Regions from separate parts of the Pseudomonas sp. CBS genome, predicted to be linked through region 1. Evidence: predicted binding sites of a transcription regulator. Region 1 holds the regulator's gene; the other holds the start of a gene.

Region 1 (3,416 bases):
AATCGCCCGCGCCCTGGCCACTGCGCCGAAGTTCATCCTGCTGGACGAACCCTTCGCCGGTGTCGACCCGATCTCGGTCGGTGACATCAAGCAGATCATCCATCACCTCAAGGCCAAGGGCATCGGTGTATTGATCACCGACCACAACGTCCGCGAGACCCTCGATATCTGCGAAACCGCCTATATCGTGAACGATGGACAGCTGATTGCCGAAGGTGACTCCGCCACTATCCTGGCCAACGAACTGGTCAAGGAAGTGTATCTGGGTCACGAGTTCCGCCTGTAAACACGGTGGTATCAGGCCATTCGCCATGGAGCGCGGTAGTCAATAAAAACCTCAGTATTTTTATTGTTACCGCGCTCTAGGCAAAGCCCCCGATATCAGGCATATAATTTGCTTATGTTTGGCGCTCACGCGCCCTGTCGTGGATGGCGCATTGCGCCGGCGAATAAGGTGTTAAGCCCCTGCCATGAAACCATCGCTAGTCCTGAGAATGGGCCAGCAGCTGACGATGACACCGCAGCTGCAACAGGCCATCCGCCTGCTCCAATTGTCGACCCTGGACCTGCAACAGGAAATCCAGGAGGCCCTGGAGTCCAATCCGATGCTCGAACGCCAGGAAGAAGGCGACGACTTCGATAATGCAGACCCGCTGGCCGACAACATCGAGCAAAAGCCCAACCCCGACGTACAGGAACCCTCCTACCAGGAAACCGCCCCCACGGTGGATAACCTTGAGGAAGGCGAATGGAACGAACGCATTCCCAACGAGCTTCCCGTGGACACGGCCTGGGAAGACGTCTACCAGACCAGCGCCAGCAGCCTGCCGAGCAATGATGATGACGAGTGGGACTTCACCACCCGCACGTCCGCCGGCGAGAGCCTGCAGAGCCATTTGCTCTGGCAACTGAACCTGGCCCCGATGTCCGACACCGATCGCCTGATCGCCGTGACCCTGATCGATTGCATCAACAACCAGGGCTACCTGGACGAGACCCTTGAGGAGATCCTTGAGGCCTTCGATCCGGAACTGGACATCGAACTGGACGAAATCGAAGCCGTCCTGCACCGCATCCAGCAATTCGAGCCCGCCGGCATCGGCGCCCGCACCCTCAGCGAGTGCCTGTTGCTGCAACTGCGCCAATTGCCGGCCAAAACCCCCTGGCTGGCCGAAGCGCAGCGCCTGGTTACCGACTACATCGATTTGCTGGGCAGCCGCGACTACAGCCAGCTGATGCGCCGCATGAAGCTCAAGGAAGATGACCTGCGCCAGATCATCGAGCTGGTGCAGAGCCTCAACCCACGCCCGGGCTCGCAGATCGAGTCCAGCGAAGCCGAATACGTCGTGCCCGACGTCATCGTGCGCAAGGACAATGAGCGGTGGCTGGTGGAGCTGAACCAGGAATCGGTGCCACGCCTGCGGGTCAATCCGCAATACGCAGGTTTTGTGCGCCGCGCCGACACCAGCGCCGATAACACCTTCATGCGTAACCAACTGCAGGAAGCCCGCTGGTTCATCAAGAGCCTGCAAAGCCGCAACGAAACCCTGATGAAAGTCGCCACCCAGATCGTCGAGCACCAGCGCGGCTTCCTGGAATACGGCGATGAAGCAATGAAGCCGCTGGTACTGCACGACATCGCCGAGGCGGTGGGCATGCACGAATCAACGATTTCTCGGGTGACCACGCAAAAATTCATGCATACCCCACGGGGTATTTATGAGCTGAAATACTTTTTCTCCAGCCACGTCAGCACCTCCGAAGGCGGCGAATGCTCGTCCACGGCGATCCGCGCGATCATCAAAAAACTGGTTGCCGCGGAAAATCAGAAAAAGCCGTTGAGTGACAGCAAGATCGCTGGTTTACTGGAGGCACAAGGCATTCAGGTCGCCCGTCGAACCGTCGCCAAGTACCGCGAGTCCCTTGGGATCGCGCCTTCCAGCGAGCGTAAGCGTTTGATGTAACGGGCGGGCCATAGCGTTCCAGTGGCGGGTATTCCTACCCGCCGCTTTATGCACTGGCAACGAAGGAGAAGCTGTATGCAAGTCAACATCAGTGGACACCATGTAGAAGTCACCACTCCATTGCGCGAATACGTCGAGCTGAAGCTGAAGAAGCTTGAGGGCCATTTCGACAAGATCACCAACGTGCAGGTCATCATGAAGGTCGACAAGCTTCAGCAGAAAATCGAAGCGACACTTCAGATACCTGGTGGCGAAGTGGTCGCCAATGCCGAACATGAAGACATGTATGCATCAATCGACTTGCTCACAGACAAGCTTGACCGCCAACTTAAAAAGCATAAGGAAAAGCAGCAGAGCCTTCTTCAAGGCACTGGCCGCTAACACTCCCCACCCATGATCCGACTTGAAACCATCCTGACCCCCGGCCGTTCCCTCGTGAACGTGCCGGGCGGCAGTAAAAAGCGCGCCCTCGAACAAATTGCCAACCTGATCGGCCGCGAAGTGCCCGAAATGGATACGCAAGATGTGTACGAGGCTCTGATCGCCCGTGAAAAGCTCGGCTCAACCGGCTTTGGCAACGGCATCGCCATTCCTCACTGCCGCCTGCAAGGCTGTGAGTCTCCAGTCAGCGCCCTGCTGCACCTGGACGCCCCTATCGATTTCGACGCCATCGACGGCGCCCCGGTTGACCTGCTGTTTGTACTGCTGGTCCCCCAAGCCGCCACCGATGCGCACCTGGAACTGCTTCGGCAGATCGCCAGCATGCTCGACCGCAAAGAAGTTCGCGACAAACTGCGCAGCGCCCCCAGCAATGAGGCGCTCTACCAGGTCGTCCTGGATGAACAAAACGGGCAGTAATCATGCGTTTGATCATCGTCAGCGGCCGTTCCGGCTCAGGTAAAAGCACGGCCCTCAATGTTCTTGAGGACAACGGCTTCTATTGCATCGATAACCTGCCCGCTGGCCTGCTGCCTGAACTGGCGGAACGCGCACTGATTCATACCGAGCTGGCTCAACCGCTGGTCGCCGTTTCGATCGACGCCCGCAACCTGCCCAGCCACCTCACTCGTTTCCCGGAACTGCTCGAAGAAGTACGGGCCAAGCACATCCATTGCGATGTGCTGTACCTGGACGCCGATGAAGAGACGCTGCTCAAGCGCTTCTCCGAAACCCGTCGCCGCCACCCGCTGAGCAGCCCGCATCGTTCCCTGGCCGAAGCCATCGAGGACGAGACCAAACTGCTGGGGCCGATCATTGACCTGGCCGACCTCAAGATCAACACCACCAACCTGAACCTGTATCAACTGCGGGATGCGATCAAGCTGCGCCTGCTGAATCAGCCGGAGCCGGGTACCGCTTTTCTGGTGGAGTCGTTTGGCTTCAAGCGCGGCATGCCGGTGGATGCCGACCTGGTGTTTGATGTGCGCTGCCTGCCCAACCCGTACTGGAAGC
Region 2 (3,416 bases), 1.4 Mb from region 1:
CTGTTGCAGCAGGCGTTTTTGCAGCAGGTCCAGTTTAGGGCGAATCTGGCCGACCAGATCCGGGCGCGGATCATTGGGTGCCTTGCCTTGCAACTGCCAATCGGACAGGTGAGCGTACTGCACCAATTTGTTCGCTTCGATCTGGGCCGAGAAAAACTGTTCTGCCTGGGCCGGTGCCAGTTGGTAGCTCGGCGCCTGGGCGACGACGCTGGCGATTACGTCCTGCTCCCGCGCACGGTCCTCGACGGGCTTGTGGCTGTCCCATTTGCTCAGGGCCACCTGGTCGGCAATCGCCAGGCGTTCGGCGATGCTGTCGAGCAGTGGGGCGAGAGTGGGTGGTGCTGCGAATACATTGGCGCTGATGGCCAGCAAGATGAACCCAAGTTTGAATTTCAAGGCAGAACCCTCTTCTGTAGGCGCGAGCTTGCTCGCGAAGGTCGTTAACGATAACGCGTAAATATTGAAGAAATGCGGCGCCTTTGGATTTTTCGCGGGCAAGCCCGCTCCCACAGGGTTTTGCGGGCAAAAAAAAGACCTCCCGAAGGAGGCCCTTTTTCATCACGCCACGTTAAGCAGCGCTACCGGATCAGCAGCTGTAGTACAGCTCGTATTCCAGTGGGTGTACGAAGGTACGAACCTTGATTTCTTCTTCGCTTTTCAGGGCGATGTAGGCATCGATAAAGTCGTCGCTGAACACGCCGCCTTTGGTCAGGAACGCACGGCCCTTGTCCAGCTCTTCCAGGGCTTCTTTCAGGCTGCCGCACACTTGTGGGATCTCTTTGGCCTCTTCAGGCGGCAGGTCGTACAAGTTTTTGTCGGCGGCGTCGCCTGGGTGAATCTTGTTCTGGATACCGTCCAGGCCGGCCATGACCAGGGCAGCGAAGGCCAGGTACGGGTTGGCTGCCGGATCCGGGAAACGGGCTTCGATACGGCGAGCGCGAGGGCTGGACACGTAAGGAATACGGATCGAGGCGGAACGGTTGCGAGCCGAGTAGGCCAGCATCACTGGCGCTTCGAAACCTGGGACCAGACGCTTGTAGGAGTTGGTCGACGGGTTGGTGAAGCCGTTCAGGGCCTTACCGTGCTTGATGATACCGCCGATGAAGTACAGGGCGGTGTCGGATAGGCCGGCATAACCTTCGCCAGCGAAGGTGTTCTTGCCTTCTTTGGCGATGGACAGGTGAACGTGCATACCCGAACCGTTATCGCCGTACAGAGGCTTAGGCATGAAGGTAGCGGTACGGCCGTAGGCATCAGCCACGTTGTGTACGCAGTACTTCAGGGTCTGTACTTCGTCAGCCTTGGCAACCAGGGTGTTGAACTTCACACCGATTTCGTTTTGGCCGGCAGTTGCCACTTCGTGGTGGTGAACTTCGATGACCAGGCCCATCTCTTCCATGGCGTTGCACATGGAGGTACGGATTTCGTGGTCGTGGTCGAACGGAGGAACCGGGAAGTAGCCGCCTTTGATACCTGGACGGTGGCCTTTGTTGCCGCCTTCCACGTCCTGGTCGGACATCCACGAACCTTGTTCGGAGAAGATTTTGAACATGGAGCCAGAGATGTCGGACTTGAACTTGACCGAATCAAAGATGAAGAATTCTGGTTCCGGACCTACGAATACGGTGTCACCGATACCGGTCGACTTCAGGTATTCCTCGGCGCGCTTGGCGATCGCACGTGGGTCACGGTCGTAGCCTTGCATGGTCGAAGGCTCGATCACGTCGCAGACGATGATCAGCGTTGGGTCTTCGGTGAACGGGTCGAGTACGGCAGTGCTGTCGTCCGGCATCAGGATCATGTCGGAAGCTTCGATGCCTTTCCAGCCAGCAATGGAGGAGCCGTCGAACATTTTGCCTTCTTCGAAGAAGGCGTCATCCAGCGCGTCGCGAGCCGGCATGGTCACGTGGTGCTGAGTGCCTTTGGTGTCCGTGAAGCGCAGATCAATCCATTTGACGTCATGATCTTTGATGAGTTGAACCGACTTCGACATAGTGTCCTCCGGGTGGCTTCGGGCTGGGGTAGTGGAGTAGCCCTTAGAATGTGGGTGATGCCGGCGCGAATACTCGACCAAGGCAACCTGCCTCACAAGAGAGCAAATTGCATGCCAGTGCCCCGACATGGGTTTTTTGCCACAAAAACGCCCCTATAAAGGTGCAATCCGCTGAAGCGGAAGAAAATGCGCACCGCAATGTAGCGCGAATTTTCGTTTATGACCCGTTTTGGTGCGCGAAAGGTTCGATGCATATTAACTGGTTAAACCTTGAGCGATTTCCGCTATAATCCGCGCCCCCTTTTTCGGCTGGGCCTGCGCGCGCTGTTTTCATGAAATTAATCGTTAAAGTCTTCCCCGAGATCACCATCAAGAGCCGACCGGTACGGATGCGTTTCATCCGTCAATTGGCCAAGAACATCCGTGCCGTGCTCCGCGATCTGGACCCGGCTGTGGTGGTGAACGGTGTGTGGGACAATCTCGAGCTGGAAACCCGCCTCACAGACCCCAAGGCCTTGAAGGACATGACCGAGCGCCTGAGCTGCGTGCCGGGCATCGCGCATTTCCTGCAGGTCGACGAGTACCCGCTGGGTGACTTCGACGACATCACCGAAAAGTGCAAACAGCACTACGGCGAAGTGCTGGCGGGCAAGGTTTTTTCGGTGCGTTGCAAACGCGCCGGCAAGCACCCGTTCAGCTCCATGGATGTCGAGAAATACGTGGGCAGCAAGCTGCGTCGCGAGTGCGGCGCCGCCGGAATTTCCCTGAAAGCGCCGCAAATTGAAGTGCGGATGGAAATTCGCGACCAACGGTTGTTCGTGATCCACAGCCAGCACGACAGCATCGGCGGCTACCCGCTGGGCGCCCTGGAACAGACCCTGGTCTTGATGTCCGGCGGTTTCGATTCCACCGTGGCGGCCTACCAGATCATGCGCCGCGGGCTGATGAGCCACTTCTGCTTCTTTAACCTGGGCGGGCGTGCACACGAATTGGGCGTGATGGAAGTCGCGCATTACATCTGGAAGAAGTACGGCAGCTCGCAACGGGTGCTGTTTGTCAGCGTCCCGTTCGAGGAAGTCCTGGGAGAAATTCTCGGGAAAGTCGATAACAGTCATATGGGCGTAGTATTGAAGCGTATGATGTTGCGCGCTGCGTCCCGAATCGCGGATCGGCTGGAAATCGACGCACTGGTCACCGGTGAAGCGATTTCCCAGGTGTCCAGCCAGACCCTGCCGAATCTGTCGTTGATCGACTCTGTGACCGAGAAGCTGGTATTGCGCCCGCTGATCGCCAGTCACAAGCAAGACATCATCGACCTGGCGACCCAGATCGGCACGGCGGATTTCGCCAAGCACATGCCGGAATATTGCGGGGTCATCTCGGTGAACCCCAAGACCCACGCCAAACGCAACCGCGTGGAGTA

The links. Region 1 encodes sigma-54, which starts transcription at its own class of promoters, with help from an activator protein. Its sites were predicted from a motif close to ANTGGCATNNANNTTGCTNT; they were not measured.
Region 2: the regulator sigma-54 is predicted to act here: its motif matches at 2,093-2,112, upstream of glnA (glutamate--ammonia ligase).

Annotation. Positions count from the first base shown of each region.
Region 1 is NZ_CP102929.1:3,311,283-3,314,698, forward strand. It holds gene lptB (LPS export ABC transporter ATP-binding protein) at 1-286, shown strand, start outside; gene NVB75_RS15040 (RNA polymerase factor sigma-54) at 471-1,964, shown strand; gene hpf (ribosome hibernation-promoting factor, HPF/YfiA family) at 2,040-2,345, shown strand; gene ptsN (PTS IIA-like nitrogen regulatory protein PtsN) at 2,358-2,822, shown strand; gene rapZ (RNase adapter RapZ) at 2,825-3,416, shown strand, end outside.
Region 2 is NZ_CP102929.1:4,760,136-4,763,551, forward strand. It holds gene NVB75_RS21835 (chorismate mutase) at 1-396, opposite strand, end outside; gene glnA (glutamate--ammonia ligase) at 587-1,993, opposite strand; gene thiI (tRNA uracil 4-sulfurtransferase ThiI) at 2,326-3,416, shown strand, end outside.